Regions from separate parts of the Vibrio sp. JCM 18905 genome, predicted to be linked through region 3. Evidence: predicted binding sites of a transcription regulator. Region 3 holds the regulator's gene; each other region holds the start of a gene.
What was found. Region 3 encodes CRP, which controls carbon source genes, mostly activating them, when cyclic AMP is high. Its sites were predicted from a motif close to TGTGANNNNNNTCACA; they were not measured.
Positions count from the first base shown of each region.

Region 1 (4,956 bases), on a different replicon from region 3:
GACGCGTTTCCGTACCTTTTGGACGCCAAACCTTAGTCGGCATCGTCACCGCAATGGTGAACGACTCCGACTTTCCTAAAGATCAACTTAAGCCAATCAAAGCGGTATTAGACTCCCAACCGATATGGCCAGAGACGCTTTATTCACTGCTAAATTGGTGCAGCCAGTTCTATCAGTACCCTCTAGGTGACACTCTACACAATGCAATGCCTGCCGCGCTGAGGAAAGGCAAACCGGCCGACTTTGCAACGCTACAAGAATGGCAACTGACAGAAGCAGGAAGAAATAAGCTCATGCAAGGGCTTGGACGTGCGATAAAACAACAGCGTGCACTCCAAATGATGATCAACGGCCCAATCTCGCATCAAGAGCTCTTGGATCAAGAAGTAAACTCGACCATCTTAAAAAATCTCGAAGAAAAAGGTTGGGTCGAGCGCATCGAGAAAAAGCCGACCATTACGAAATGGAGTCAAAATGTAGAGTGTGCGGTAGAGAAACCAAAGCTTAACCATGAACAAGCACTCGCGATTGCCAGCGTAAATAGCCAAACGGGCTTTGCTTGCTATTTATTAGAAGGGGTAACTGGCTCTGGTAAAACCGAAGTTTACTTAAACCTTATCAAGCCCGTTCTAGAGCAAGGGAAACAAGCATTAGTTTTAGTACCTGAGATCGGTCTAACGCCCCAAACCATCAACCGCTTTAAACATCGATTTAATGTCCCGGTAGATGTGATTCATTCCGGTTTGAATGAAACAGAGCGTTTGAACGCCTGGTTATCGGCTCGCGATAAAGCCGCGGGGATCATCATTGGTACGCGCTCAGCCCTACTGACACCTTTTGCTGACTTGGGGATTATTATCGTTGATGAAGAGCATGACGCCTCGTATAAGCAACAAGACAGCTTGCGTTACCATGCCCGTGATGTTGCCGTCATGCGTGCCCATAAAGAGCAAGTACCGATTGTCCTTGGCTCAGCGACGCCAGCGTTAGAAACCCTACATAATGCACTGTCTGGTAAATATCACCATTTAACACTAACCCAACGAGCTGGCTCTGCCGTGCCAACCACCAATAAAGTGTTAGATGTAAAAGGTCAGTATTTAGAAAGTGGCTTATCCGCCCAACTGATTGCAGAAATGCGCAAACACTTAAAAGTGGGCAATCAGGTTATGTTGTTTCTTAACCGCCGAGGTTTCTCGCCCGCTTTGATGTGCCATGAATGTGGTTGGATTGCAGAATGTAAACGCTGTGATGCGTACTATACGTTCCACCATTACAGCAACGAAATACGCTGCCATCACTGCGGCTCACAACAACCTGTCATTCATCAGTGTCAGGGATGTGGTTCAACTCAACTGGTTACCGTCGGCGTAGGAACGGAACAGCTCGAACAACAATTGGCTCAGTTGTTTCCAGAATACAAAGCCATTCGCATCGACAGAGACAGCACACGTCGCAAAGGTAGCTTGGAAGATGCCCTTGAGTCGATTCGTAAAGGTGAATACCAAATACTGATAGGCACTCAAATGCTGGCTAAGGGGCACCACTTTCCAAATGTAACGCTCGTTGCTCTTTTGGATGTTGATGGCTCTCTATATAGTAGTGACTTCCGCGCTTCGGAGCGATTAGCTCAGCTGTTTATTCAGGTCGCAGGTCGTGCTGGCCGAGCAAGTAAACCTGGCGAAGTGATCCTACAAACTCACCATCCTGAGCACAGCTTGCTGCAAGCCCTACTTCAAAAAGACTATCGTCACTTTGCTATGACAGCTCTGGAAGAACGTAAGCTCGCCCAGCTTCCGCCTTATAGTTTCTTGACTCTGTTTAAAGCAGAAGCAAACCAAAGTGAAGTGGTTGAAGACTTCTTACGTCAGGTTCGCTTTACCTTAGAATCGCATCCTTTATTTGACAACACTTGCATGGTGCTGGGTCCAACACCATCACCTCTCGCCAAACGTGCAGGCAAATACCGCTGGCAGCTGTTACTTCAAACCCAGCATCGTTCATTGATGCAAAAGTTATTAACCAGTGCCAAACCTGCTATTGAGTTGTTGCCAAATGCCAAGAAAGTTCGCTGGAATTTAGACATAGAGCCACAAGATCTCAGCTAGCAAACGTTTAACTATGTAATGAATTACCATTTAATGTGATAAACATCACAACGGGATTGCAATTTTTGTTAAACAGACCGTAACTTTCACTTTAGAAATGAATAGACTATCCAAATTAGAAAAGTCTAAAGTGACTTGTTCGCACAGGCTTAGATTAAAACAATGACTATTCCCACAAATTGATGTCGCAGTGAAGAATCCATTTTTCCACTTGTTAACACGAACTGAGCGAAGAGCAAACGATGCTCTAACTCAGCGTGATTATTATGATTTCAAACAGGAATAACGTCATCTTGGCAAAAAATAAACGAGAGGTTAAAAACTATGGCGACAATGAAGGATGTTGCCCAGCTTGCGGGAGTGTCTACGGCTACGGTATCTCGAGCATTAATGAACCCAGAGAAGGTCTCTTCTTCAACGAGAAAAAGAGTAGAAGATGCCGTACTTGAAGCGGGTTATTCTCCAAACTCATTAGCGCGTAACTTACGTAGAAACGAATCAAAAACCATTGTCACTATCGTTCCCGACATCTGTGATCCTTATTTTTCTGAAATTATTCGCGGTATTGAAGATGCTGCCATGGAACATGGCTATCTAGTCCTGCTGGGCGATAGCGGACAACAGAAGAAACGTGAAAGTTCTTTCGTTAACCTCGTATTTACTAAGCAGGCAGATGGAATGCTACTGCTTGGCACAGATCTACCGTTCGATGTCAGTAAGCCAGAGCAAAAGAACTTACCTCCGATGGTAATGGCGTGTGAATTTGCGCCTGAACTCGAGCTTCCGACAGTACATATTGATAACCTGACCTCAGCATTTGAAGCGGTGAATTACCTAACCCAATTAGGTCATAAACGCATTGCTCAAATCTCTGGACCAGATACAGCAATATTGTGTCAGTTCCGCCAGCAAGGCTACCAACAAGCTCTGCGCCGTGCCGGCATCAATAAAGATCCACAATATAGTGTCATTACTGAGTTCTCTTTTGATGGCGGAGCAAAAGCCGTTCGTAAACTGCTCGAATTGCCAGAGCCACCAACGGCTATTTTCTGCCACTGTGACACAATGGCCATCGGCGCAATTCAAGAAGCGAAAAAGCTTGGCTTACGAGTACCGCAAGATCTCTCTGTTGTGGGCTTTGATGACATTAACTTCGCTCAGTACTGCGATCCACCGTTGACCACTATCTCTCAGCCTCGCTATGAGATTGGTCGACAAGCGATGCTAATGATGCTTGAGATGTTAAAAGGACACGACGTGCATTCAGGCTCGCGCCTACTTGAAACTAACCTCGTCATTCGCGGAAGTGCAGCGCCACCACAGCGCCCTTAACCTAAAAATTAGGTATTCATACCCAAAGCGGTGCTAAGGCGCCGCTTTTTATTTGCCCCTCCTGCTTTTTGTGTATCCCCGAATAAATATAAGCAAGAACGGAAACACACTCCTACACTCGGGCGTTGTCGCGCTTTAGCTATCAAGATTCTATCAATAGGGTGTTTTCTCAACTCGTTCTGGATTAACATATTTGCAAGAATCCTTGATGACCAGAAATAACCGTGGCAAATAGAGATTATGTAAGACGGGGGCGAGGCGCCCCAAAAAAGTCGACAAAAAAACAGCCGCCGAGAAGAAAAAAACCTTGGCGTAGTGGCCTGCTCGCTATCTTGCTCGTGGGTGGTTTTGGCTATGGTCTTTACCTTTTGAGTAGCGACCCAGAACCCAAACAACCTGTCGTGAAGCAGCCAACAACCACTGTAAGCAAACCAAAGCCGAAAAAAGACTTGCCGCCACCACCAGAAGAAAAGTGGGAATATGTTGAGTCACTACCGAAACGTGAAGTTGAAGTTGTGGCCAAAGAAATTGAAGTTTCTAAAATTCCTTACATCATGCAGTGTGGCGCGTACAAAACCCAGGCACAAGCGGAAGAGCGCAAGCTTGCAATCGCGTTCCAAGGGATGTCGAGCAAGATTCGTAAGAAAGAAGGCAGTTCATGGTATCGCGTGGTGCTAGGTCCGTATAAGTTCAAACGTGATGCAGAACGTGACCGTCATAAACTGCAACGCGCGAAAATCGAGCCATGTGCGATTTGGAAAGAAAATCTTTAAACTCAGGCCCTAGGAGCTAAGATCCTAGGGCCTTTCTTTTTGCCCCCTTGAATCCCCATTTCTCCTCCCCCATATACTGAATTAAATCCAAAGAGAAATAATCAAGAGGTCGACTGTGACTACCATTGTATCTGTACGTCGAAATAATAAAGTCGTCATCGCGGGTGATGGCCAAGTATCTCTAGGCAATACCGTAATGAAAGGTAATGCGCGCAAAGTTCGCCGCCTATACAACAACCAAGTACTAGCGGGCTTTGCTGGCGGCACTGCAGATGCCTTCACCCTTTTCGAGCGCTTCGAAAGCAAGCTACAAATGCACCAAGGCCACCTAACTAAGGCTGCGGTTGAGCTAGCCAAAGACTGGCGTAGCGATCGTGCTCTGCGCAAGCTCGAAGCCTTGCTTGCCGTTGCCGACGAAACCGCATCGTTAATCATTACCGGTAATGGTGATGTCGTACAGCCAGAACACGACCTGATTGCGATTGGCTCTGGTGGTGCTTACGCACAAGCTGCAGCAACCGCCCTACTAGAAAACACAGATCTAGATGCTCGTGAGATCGCGGAAAAAGCCCTCAACATCGCGGGTGATATTTGTGTCTTCACCAACCACCACCACACAGTAGAAGAGCTAGACTCAACGGTAGAGCCTGAAAAACCAACCGCGTAATCGTAACGAAGTAAGGAAAGAATATGTCTGAAATGACGCCTCGCGAAATCGTTCATGAATTGAACCGCCACATTAT
Region 1 covers NZ_AP043879.1:217,722-222,677, reverse strand. Annotated here, with positions in the region: gene priA (primosomal protein N') at 1-2,108, shown strand, start outside; gene cytR (DNA-binding transcriptional regulator CytR) at 2,412-3,440, shown strand; gene ftsN (cell division protein FtsN) at 3,665-4,213, shown strand; gene hslV (ATP-dependent protease subunit HslV) at 4,329-4,880, shown strand; gene hslU (HslU--HslV peptidase ATPase subunit) at 4,904-4,956, shown strand, end outside.
Region 1: cytR (DNA-binding transcriptional regulator CytR) is a predicted target of CRP. The motif match lies at 2,143-2,158, and genes of this name have one in related genera.

Region 2 (4,956 bases), on a different replicon from region 3:
ATAGCTTTTTATGTTGGTTTAGATCGTCTTGTTTGAAACACGCTTTCGGCGTGATGATCAATGACATCTCGTAAGGCGTTTTACGACGCTTACGGCTGACAATCAATTTGTGATAACCCCAAGCCAAGTTCTTTGGCAATGCAAACACTAGAGGGCCACCCTCAGCACGCTCATCACGAACAATTTGGGACTGAAGATAGCCTTCAAGTACCTCTCCTTGTTCTGTTTCTAAACGCCAGCTGAATTCACTCTCACGAGCACTCGTACCTAGGTTTAGTTCCACTTCGACTGGTTCGCCGTCGCGTAAAACAAGAACAGGGGCTAGTACGTCTTTTTTATGTTTCTTTTCAGCAGAAGCCAATAGTTTTTCATCGCTGCTAGTATCGTAGCCAAGCGAAGCGAGCAAGCGGCGCAGCGTCTCCTCAGACACTTTTGCCTCATCTCCCCAAGCACTGACATAGCTATCAGCCAATCTCGCCATTTCCGCGACTTTCTTTAATGCTGTTTGTTCTTTCATCGCTTTCTCCGAAGGTAATACCAACACCTTCCGTGTAGGGTTTTATTGTTATCAATAACTTCTTTTGGAAAATGACCAAAGGTAGCGCTTGGCTACCTTGGTCTTAACTCTGTTCTATTAACGGTGAACCGCTTTTAGTTTCCAGATGTTGTTCACATAGTCGCGAATTGAGCGATCTGAGGTGAACTTGCCGACAAGAGCGGTATTAAGAATGGCTTTCTTCGCCCAGCCAGCTTGGTCTTTGTATTGTTCGCTCATGTCTTCGTGCGCTTTCACGTAAGATGCGAAGTCCGCAAGACATAAGTACGGGTCACCACCATCTAGTAGGCTGTCGTACGTTGCACGCAGTAAGCCTGGTTGACCTGGAGTGAATTCTTCACCCAGTAGTAGGTCCATAGACGCTTTGAGTAGGTGATCCGCATTGTAGTAATCAAATGGGTTGTAACCTTGAGCTTTCAGCGCTTTCACACCTTCAACGTCTAGACCGAAGATGTAGATGTTCTCATCGCCTACTTCTTCACGAATCTCAACGTTAGCACCATCCATCGTACCGATCGTTAGGGCACCGTTAAGCGCCATCTTCATGTTACCAGTACCTGATGCTTCTTTACCCGCAAGTGAAATTTGTTGTGATACGTCCGCCGCAGGAATAATAATTTCAGCCATGCTCACACGGTAATCAGGAATGAAGACCACTTTCAGCTTGTTGCCGATGCGAGGGTCGTTGTTCACTTTCTCAGCAATCTTGTTAATAGCGAAAATGATTTCTTTCGCTAGGTGGTAACCCGGTGCCGCTTTCGCTGCGAAGAACACAACGCGAGGCACACATTCGAAGCCTGGTTCGTGAATAATGCGATGGTACAGAGACAGTACGTGTAGAAGGTCTAAGTGCTGGCGCTTGTACTCGTGCAGACGCTTGATTTGAACATCGAAGATCGCATTAGTATCGAGTTCGATACCCATGTTCTCTTTCACCCAGTTAGCTAGGCGTTCTTTGTTCTCTTTCTTCACTGCCATGAATTCTTTCTGGAATTTCTCGTCAGTGGCGTACTTAGCGATGCCTTCTAGTTGCTCTAGTTTCGCTGGCCATTCTGGGCCGACTTTCTCTGTGATTAGCTTAGAAAGACCTGGGTTACAGAACTTCAACCAACGACGTGGCGTAATACCGTTCGTTACGTTGTGTAGACGTGTTGGGTACATTTCGTGGAACTCTGGGAATAGGTCTTTCTTAACCAATTCAGAGTGAAGTGCCGCTACACCGTTTACTGCGTAAGAGCCAATTACACATAGGTTTGCCATGCGGACCATGCGGTGGAAACCTTCTTCGATGATAGAAAGCTTCTGTTGTTTCGCGACATCACCCGGCCACATTGCACGTACGTCTTGTAGGAAACGGTGGTTGATCTCGTAAATGATCTCCATGTGACGTGGTAGTAGGTGCTGAATTAGCGACTCTGGCCATGTCTCTAGTGCTTCTGGAAGTAGCGTGTGGTTAGTGTACGCGAATGTTTGAGAGCTGATTTCCCAAGCCGCTTCCCAAGTTAGACCTTTTTCGTCCATCAGGATGCGCATTAGCTCAGGAATCGCAATCGTTGGGTGCGTATCGTTAAGCTGAATAGTCTCTTGCTTCGGTAGATCCGCTAGCGAGTAGCCCGCAGCTTCGTGGCGACGTAGGATGTCACGTACAGACGCAGCAGAGTGGAAGTACTGCTGCATAAGACGCAGTGTTTTACCTTTCTCGTGGTTGTCATTCGGGTAAAGCACTTTAGTGATGTTGCCTGCGTCGATCAGTGCGTGCTGCGCTTCGAAGTAGTCACCGTTGTTAAAACTTGCTAGCGAGAATGGTGCAATTGCCTGACATTCCCAAAGACGTAGCGGGTAAACCGTGTCTGATTCGTAACCCACAATTGGTAGATCCCAAGGCATTGCTCTTACAGACATGCCAGGAACCCATTTGCGAACTTCTTTACCGTTCTCGTTAACCACTTCAACGTGACCGTAGAAACCGATCTCTTGTGCAAGTTCTGGACGAGCAATTTCCCAAGGGTAGCCTTCTACACCACGCCATGCGTCAGGTGCTTCTTGCTGGCGACCATCTTTGAAAGACTGTTTGAACAAACCGTATTCGTAGTGCAAGCCGTAACCGACGGTTGGGAATTCTTGTGCCGCACATGAATCCATGAAACATGCCGCTAGACGACCAAGACCACCGTTACCCAATGATGGGTCACGTTCTTCTTCTAGCAGGTCAGTTAGGTTGTAACCCAGTTCAGCCATTGCTTCTGTTACTTGTTCGTACAGACCCATGCTGATTAGGTTGTTGCCCGTCAAACGACCGATAAGGAATTCTAGCGAAAGGTAGTTAACGCTCTTCGCACTTTTAATGCGTGGATCTTCTTCAGTAGCAAGCAAATCTAAAGTAGTGAACTCAGCCAGTGCATGACCCATTGCTAGGTACCAAGCTCGGCTGTCTGCGTTTTCAATCGTGTGAGCGTAAGTTACAGATAGGTGTTTCTTTACGCTTTCTTGGAACGACTTCTTGTCAAATTGTTTTTGTTGAGTAGGTTTCATTACGAAATTCTCACGTCTTTTGGTAATTCATCTGCCATACATCGTGCATTTACCTCTGTGAATAAACATCCTCCTAATTCTCCTCCTTTGAAGGAGGAGGGCTGAGGGCGTAGAGGGGGTACCATTGCTAGGTTAGTGATCCAAATCTCAACAAAGTGAGCTTTGCTCCAGTTCTTAGTGATTTTGATCACAATGGAATATGAGAAAGGTTAAAACCCGTTCATGACGCTTTTTATAGCCCACTCATCTGATGATGTGAAAATTGTAATATTGGTCACATTAACTTGGTTAACATGGAAAGATTTTTCATAATCGATGTGCAACGAGATCTTAATACGTTCGACACAAAAGATATTTAAGTGACAAGAATCACAAATAAAGGGCGTAGTTGATGGTAAATCCATCAACCCTTGAGAATTAGGAAGTGGATCAAAGTAACGGACATTTCTGATGTCGTACCATCCCACACGGCTCACAGGATTGTACGCTTTTTATACAAACTAGAATTAGGCGGTGTGAGTTATTTCTAGTTTTCGCTAGCTTTTATATCTAAGTGACCGTATGGAATGGTTTTTCAGACGGATGCAAGCCCCAACAAGAGGCGACATCAACCGGCATTCAAGCAGTTTTTGATGCCGGTGAAATCATTCAGTAAGACGAAGCTTTCGAGAGGGCCTTACTGAAATGATCACGTCGCAATCACTTGGGTATACATAAATAAGGACATAATTACTAATGTGGATTCCATCTAAGCTTACTCGACCAGGACGCCTGCACAATGCCATCGTGCGCCCACGAGTGTTGGACTTACTACAGCAAGCGCCTTACTACAAATTGGTTTTATTCCGCTCCCCAGCAGGTTACGGAAAAACCACCATGGCAGCGCAGTGGCTATCCGATAAACCAAACGTCGGTTGGTACAGCATTGATGACAGCGATAACGACGGCTTTCGTTTTGTGAACTACCTGCTTCAAGCATTAAACAAAGCCACCAACTTCAGTTGCTCTAACGCACAAAAACTGGCGGAAAAACGCCAGATCTCTTCTCTACGTTCTTTATTCAGCGAAGTGTTCGCGGAAATGGCTGATTTTCATCAAGAGTGCTACGTGGTGCTAGATGACTATCACTTGATTACCAACGATGAAATCCATGAATCCATGCGTTTCTTCTTAAAACACATGCCAGACAACCTCACCGTTGTGGTAACAAGTCGTGCAGCGCCGCCTCTGGGTACTGCAAACTTACGTGTTCGTGATTTAATGATCGAAATCGGCAACGAGATGTTGGCGTTCGATACCGAAGAAACGACTCGCTTCTTTAATCAGCGTATTGCCGATGGCATCGACGAAGACATGGCAAACAACCTCAGAACCTATGTGGAAGGTTGGCCATCGGCGATGCAGTTGATCGCGTTACAAGCGCAACATCAAAACCGTACATTGGCGCAAACCGTAGAGTCGGTATCGCAGTTCAATCACGCGCATTTGTGGGATTACCTGGTCGAAGAAGTATTTGACCTACTCGATCACGAAACTCGTCATTTCTTGATGCAAGTTTCCGTGCTTGACCACTTCAATGATGAGTTGGTGTTTGCCCTCACCCAACGCGAAGATGCGCTTGGTTTGATCGAATCATTAAACCGCTACGGCTTATTCATCTACCCACTCGAAGGGGAGCAAAACTGGTTCCGATTCCATAACTTATTTGGCGAGTTTTTGTCTCATGAGCGCCAAGCGCGTATTCCTCAGCAAGAAAAAGATCTTCACCGCAATGCAGCTGTTGCCTGGTTACAACAAAAAGCACCGCACCAAGCGATTCACCATGCACAAAAGTCGAACGATAAAGACTTGGTGGTAGAAATTCTAAA
Region 2 covers NZ_AP043878.1:914,434-919,389, reverse strand. Annotated here, with positions in the region: gene malQ (4-alpha-glucanotransferase) at 1-517, opposite strand, end outside; gene ACZ5ZC_RS03990 (glycogen/starch/alpha-glucan phosphorylase) at 635-3,088, opposite strand; gene malT (HTH-type transcriptional regulator MalT) at 3,824-4,956, shown strand, end outside.
Region 2: ACZ5ZC_RS03990 (glycogen/starch/alpha-glucan phosphorylase) is a predicted target of CRP. The motif match lies at 3,265-3,280, and genes of this name have one in related genera.

Region 3 (4,956 bases):
TTGTATGAATTCGATGATTTGATCACGGCACCACTGCACGGTTTTAAAGACGCACAAGATTATTACGATCAATGTTCTGGCTTAAGTAAATTACAACAGATCACGCTACCGACACTGATCATTCACGCCAAAGACGATCCATTCATGACCGACGATGTGATCCCGAAATTTGTTCTGCCAGATAATATTGATTACCGTCTCTTTGAGCACGGTGGGCATGTTGGTTTCCTTACAGGTTCAGCGCTCAAGCCGAAATTTTGGTTGGAAGAAGCGCTGCCAGCGTATTACGAAAGTATTGCCGCAGATTACCTTTCTGCTGTATCCAAGCAGCGAAAGCAGTAAACTAGCCGCTCATCATAAAAGTTCGAGGTATTTATGATCATTCCATGGCAAGACATTGCGCCAGAAACATTGGAAAACTTAATTCGTGAATTCGTCTTACGTGAAGGCACGGATTACGGAACCGTCGAGATTTCTTTGCAAGACAAAGTGGATCAAGTAAAAACTCAATTAGAAAAAGGCGAAGCGGTTATCGTATTCTCTGAACTGCACGAAACCGTCGATATTCAGGTAAAAACAAAATTTTAGACCCTTCACATTTTACCGTACCCCACTCAATGACAAGGCATTGTTACGTGCTATAGTGGGTTATCGACCGTGCAGTAGCAGCCTACTGCACATTACAGGTAAGTAATTTTCGACAAGGTTTGTCATGTCAGCTAAACACCCAATTATTGCGGTTACTGGTTCATCCGGTGCCGGCACGACCACTACATCTGAAGCCTTCCGTAAGATGTTCAATATGATGAACGTTAAACCCGCATGGGTTGAAGGCGACAGCTTCCATCGCTTTACTCGCCCTGAAATGGATATAGAAATCCGTAAAGCGCGCGAGCAAGGTCGACACATTAGCTACTTTGGCCCTCAAGCTAATGACTTTCCAGGATTGGAAGAGTTTTTCCGTAAATATGGTCACGATGGCGCAGGCAGCGTACGTCGCTACCTACACACCTTTGACGAGGCCGTACCTTATAATCAAATGCCTGGTACCTTCACACCATGGCAGGACTTACCGGAGAACAGTGACGTTCTCTTCTATGAAGGCTTGCACGGCGGTGTTGTGGATGGCGATGTTAATGTTGCGCAGCATGTGGATTTCTTGATTGGTATGGTACCAATCGTAAACTTAGAGTGGATCCAAAAGTTTGTGCGTGATACTCGTGACCGCGGTCATTCACGAGAAGCAGTAATGGATTCTATCGTGCGCTCGATGGACGATTATCTTAACTACATCACTCCGCAATTTTCTCGCACTCATATTAACTTTCAGCGCGTCCCAACGGTCGATACCTCTAACCCACTTAACGCGAAAGGTATCCCAAGTCTAGATGAGAGCTTTGTCGTGATTCGCTTGCGTGGGATAAAGAAAGTCGACTTCCCATATCTCCTGGCTATGATTGATGGCTCATTCATGTCACGCCACAACACGATTGTCGTGCCAGGCGGTAAGATGAGCTTTGCAATGGAGCTCATAGTTCGGCCTATCCTACAACAGCTCATCGAAACAGGGAAAATTGGCTAAAAACCTGCCTGCGAAGATGTTTACTTTTCATACCGTGATCATGTGCACAGTTTTGCTTACAAAATCTCAATCATGGCACGATTAAAATCAAGAAATCGTTTTCGAAAAAGGATACTATTTCTTACCGAAACACAAGAGAGCTTGCAGCATATAAAAAGTGCTCTTATTCTAGTATGCCTAATTCAGGCTTAGCTAAAATATGGATAGCGCAAGCGTACCCTGCAGAGGAAGTGAGATATTATGGTTCTAGGTAAACCTCAAACCGACCCAACATTAGAGTGGTTTCTTTCACATTGTCATATTCATAAGTACCCTTCAAAGAGCACGCTAATTCACGCGGGCGAAAAGGCAGAAACTTTGTACTACATCGTTAAAGGTTCTGTTGCGGTTCTTATCAAAGACGAAGAAGGTAAGGAGATGATCCTTTCTTACCTAAACCAAGGAGACTTTATTGGTGAACTTGGTCTATTCGAGGAAGACCAAGAGCGCACAGCTTGGGTTCGTGCTAAATCTCCTTGTGAAGTTGCTGAAATTTCTTTCAAGAAATTCCGTCAGCTTATCCAAGTAAACCCAGACATCCTAATGCGCCTTTCTGCGCAGATGGCTCGTCGTCTTCAAGTAACTAGCCAAAAAGTGGGTGACCTGGCGTTCCTAGACGTAACTGGTCGTATCGCTCAGACGCTTCTGAACCTTGCAAAACAACCAGACGCAATGACTCACCCAGACGGCATGCAAATCAAGATCACTCGTCAAGAAATCGGTCAAATCGTTGGCTGTTCTCGTGAGACAGTAGGTCGTATCTTGAAAATGTTAGAAGAGCAGAACTTAATCTCTGCGCACGGTAAAACTATCGTGGTTTACGGTACTCGTTAATCTCAAACCAGAGTGACGCGAACAAAATTATAAAAGCCACCAATGGCGACATTGGTGGCTTTTTATTTGTCTTGTAACCACATTAAGCTCAGAGCAACAAAAGACTAATGAGCAAGTTGGTTAGCCGAAAGGTTCACCCTAAAAGTTAGCCATTCGTACTTTCAAAGATTTTGTCCGCTGAAGCCGCCACAAAACCTGGGTACAGCTCACCATTTTCCATCGGGTAGCGCTTAGCAAACTCGTAAAAGCCACCAGGGATAATTTCAGTGCCTTCGCTAAAGCGAACCGCCACTTTATCCGCCATGGTCGATGATTGTTCTAGTAGCACCTCAGGAGTGCCCTTCACTTCCCCGCCGTTTTCATTGATGGTAAATCCGGCCGTACGTAAGTGATCGTTTACTTGCTTCACTTCTTCGTATTCATTGAGCTGGTTAACGCTCACCGTGAAGTGGTTTGCGCCGTAACCATGCGCAGCCAACCAAGATGCATATTCACTTTCTTTAGCCAACGTTTGGTAGTCAGCAAAGCTTAAATCCCACAAGCGTCCACCATGTAAGAATGCGCTATCGTTCAGCTTGCCTGCATCGACTTGTGCCACCAGCTTTTTCACAATCTCTTGCAGCTCAGGTGAACACTCCTCAACTTTTAGCTCACTAATAAAGACTTTAGGTTGCTTCGGATCAGGGTGCTCATAGTGTTTAGCAACCAGCTTTTTACTTTCGAAAACGTAGTCACCACATGCCTGGTAGCCAATGGCTACAAATGGTTTAGCTAAGGTTTCGATACCAAGAGGCGCAATATTGAAGGTACGTAAAGCTATATGATCATTAATCAGAGGCTCATCTTCTTGAAGCAGCTGATGTACTTTCGCAGCAGAAGGGCAAAGACGTTGAATGTAATCTTGCCATAGCGATTCAAATAACACATCGGGCGTCATAACGACTCCTTGTTACGAGATGTAGAGTTAAAAGGTAAGCGGAAGTTGACTGCTCGCTCACAACGAAAAGTTGTCCAGAATAATGAACGAGCAGCCATCAACCTGTGACGGTAAATGCCAGTCAGTCAACACGCTTTTCCGAGTCTTTGCTCACTTTCCGTGTTCTGCCAACGATCACTACAACCCATACCTAAATGATTCGCCGGCAAGGTGAGCCGCAATACATGGTTGCGACTCTGTTATTAAAACTTATAGCGCCACACCTGGGCTTAATGTTGCAGGCAAGATAGTCTCTTGACCTTCCATTGATGCCATCGGGTACGCACAGTAGTCTGCTGCGTAATAAGCGCTTGGACGTAGGTTACCTGACGCACCAGGACCACCAAATGGCGCATCACCACTTGCACCAGTGAGCTGGCGGTTACGGTTCACGATCCCTGCACGAATATGGTCAACGAAGTATTCCCATTCTTGGTCGTCAGTTGAAACTAAACCAGCAGAGAGACCAAAGCGCGTGTCGTTCGCCAGTTCTACGGCTTTTTCTAGCCCTTCGTAACGCACCACTTGCAGAAGTGGACCGAAGTACTCTTCATCTGGTAGCTCAGCAATGTTCGTTACATCAATAATGCCCGGAGAAACAAACGCCGCCTCTCCTGCTTTAGCTTCAATCAAGCTTTCACCACCAAGTGATTGAAGGTTCGCTTGTGCATCGAGAATGAACTTGGCTGCGGCAACGGAGATTTGCGGCCCCATAAATGGCGCAGGCTCTGCAAATGGTTGGTCTACGCGAATATTCTTCGTCGCTTCGACGAGCTTGGTGATAAGCGCATCGCCTTTCTCACCCAATGGCACATACAAACGACGAGCACACGTACAACGCTGCCCGGCACTGATAAACGCTGACTGGATGATGGTGTACACCGTGGCATCCAAATCACCGTATTTATCAGAGATCACCATCGGGTTATTACCACCCATTTCTAGTGCTAACATTTTGCCTGGTTGACCCGCAAATTGACGGTGCAATACATGCCCCGTGTTCGCGCTGCCCGTGAACAGTACGCCATCAATGCCTTTCGCATCAGCAAGCGCAATACCGGTTTCTTTCGCACCTTGGACAAGGTTGATCACGCCTTTCGGCAGACCTACTTCTTCCCAAAGTTTCATAGCTAGCTCGCCAGTCCAAGGCGTTTGCTCGGATGGCTTGAACACAACGGTGTTACCCGCTAGTAACGCAGGCACAATGTGACCATTTGGTAGGTGACCAGGGAAGTTATATGGGCCAAATACCGCCATCACGCCCAGTGGGCGATGACGTAACACAATTTGGTTGCCCGCCGCTTCACGGCTCGCTTCACCAGTGCGGTCATGGTAAGCACGAATAGAGATGGCAATTTTACCTGCCATTGCCGCTGCTTCAGTGCGCGTTTCCCAAATTGGCTTACCAGTTTCTTTGGCAATGACTTCAGCGATTTTCTCGCTGTTCTCTTTTACTTTCTCAGCAAAAGCCAACACGATCGCTTCACGCTCTGCAAATGGGCGTTTTTTCCAGTCAATAAACGCT
Region 3 covers NZ_AP043880.1:428,054-433,009, reverse strand. Annotated here, with positions in the region: gene ACZ5ZC_RS18670 (hydrolase) at 1-342, shown strand, start outside; gene ACZ5ZC_RS18665 (YheU family protein) at 376-588, shown strand; gene ACZ5ZC_RS18660 (phosphoribulokinase) at 713-1,582, shown strand; gene crp (cAMP-activated global transcriptional regulator CRP) at 1,823-2,455, shown strand; gene ACZ5ZC_RS18650 (DUF1338 domain-containing protein) at 2,601-3,392, opposite strand; gene astD (succinylglutamate-semialdehyde dehydrogenase) at 3,642-4,956, opposite strand, start outside.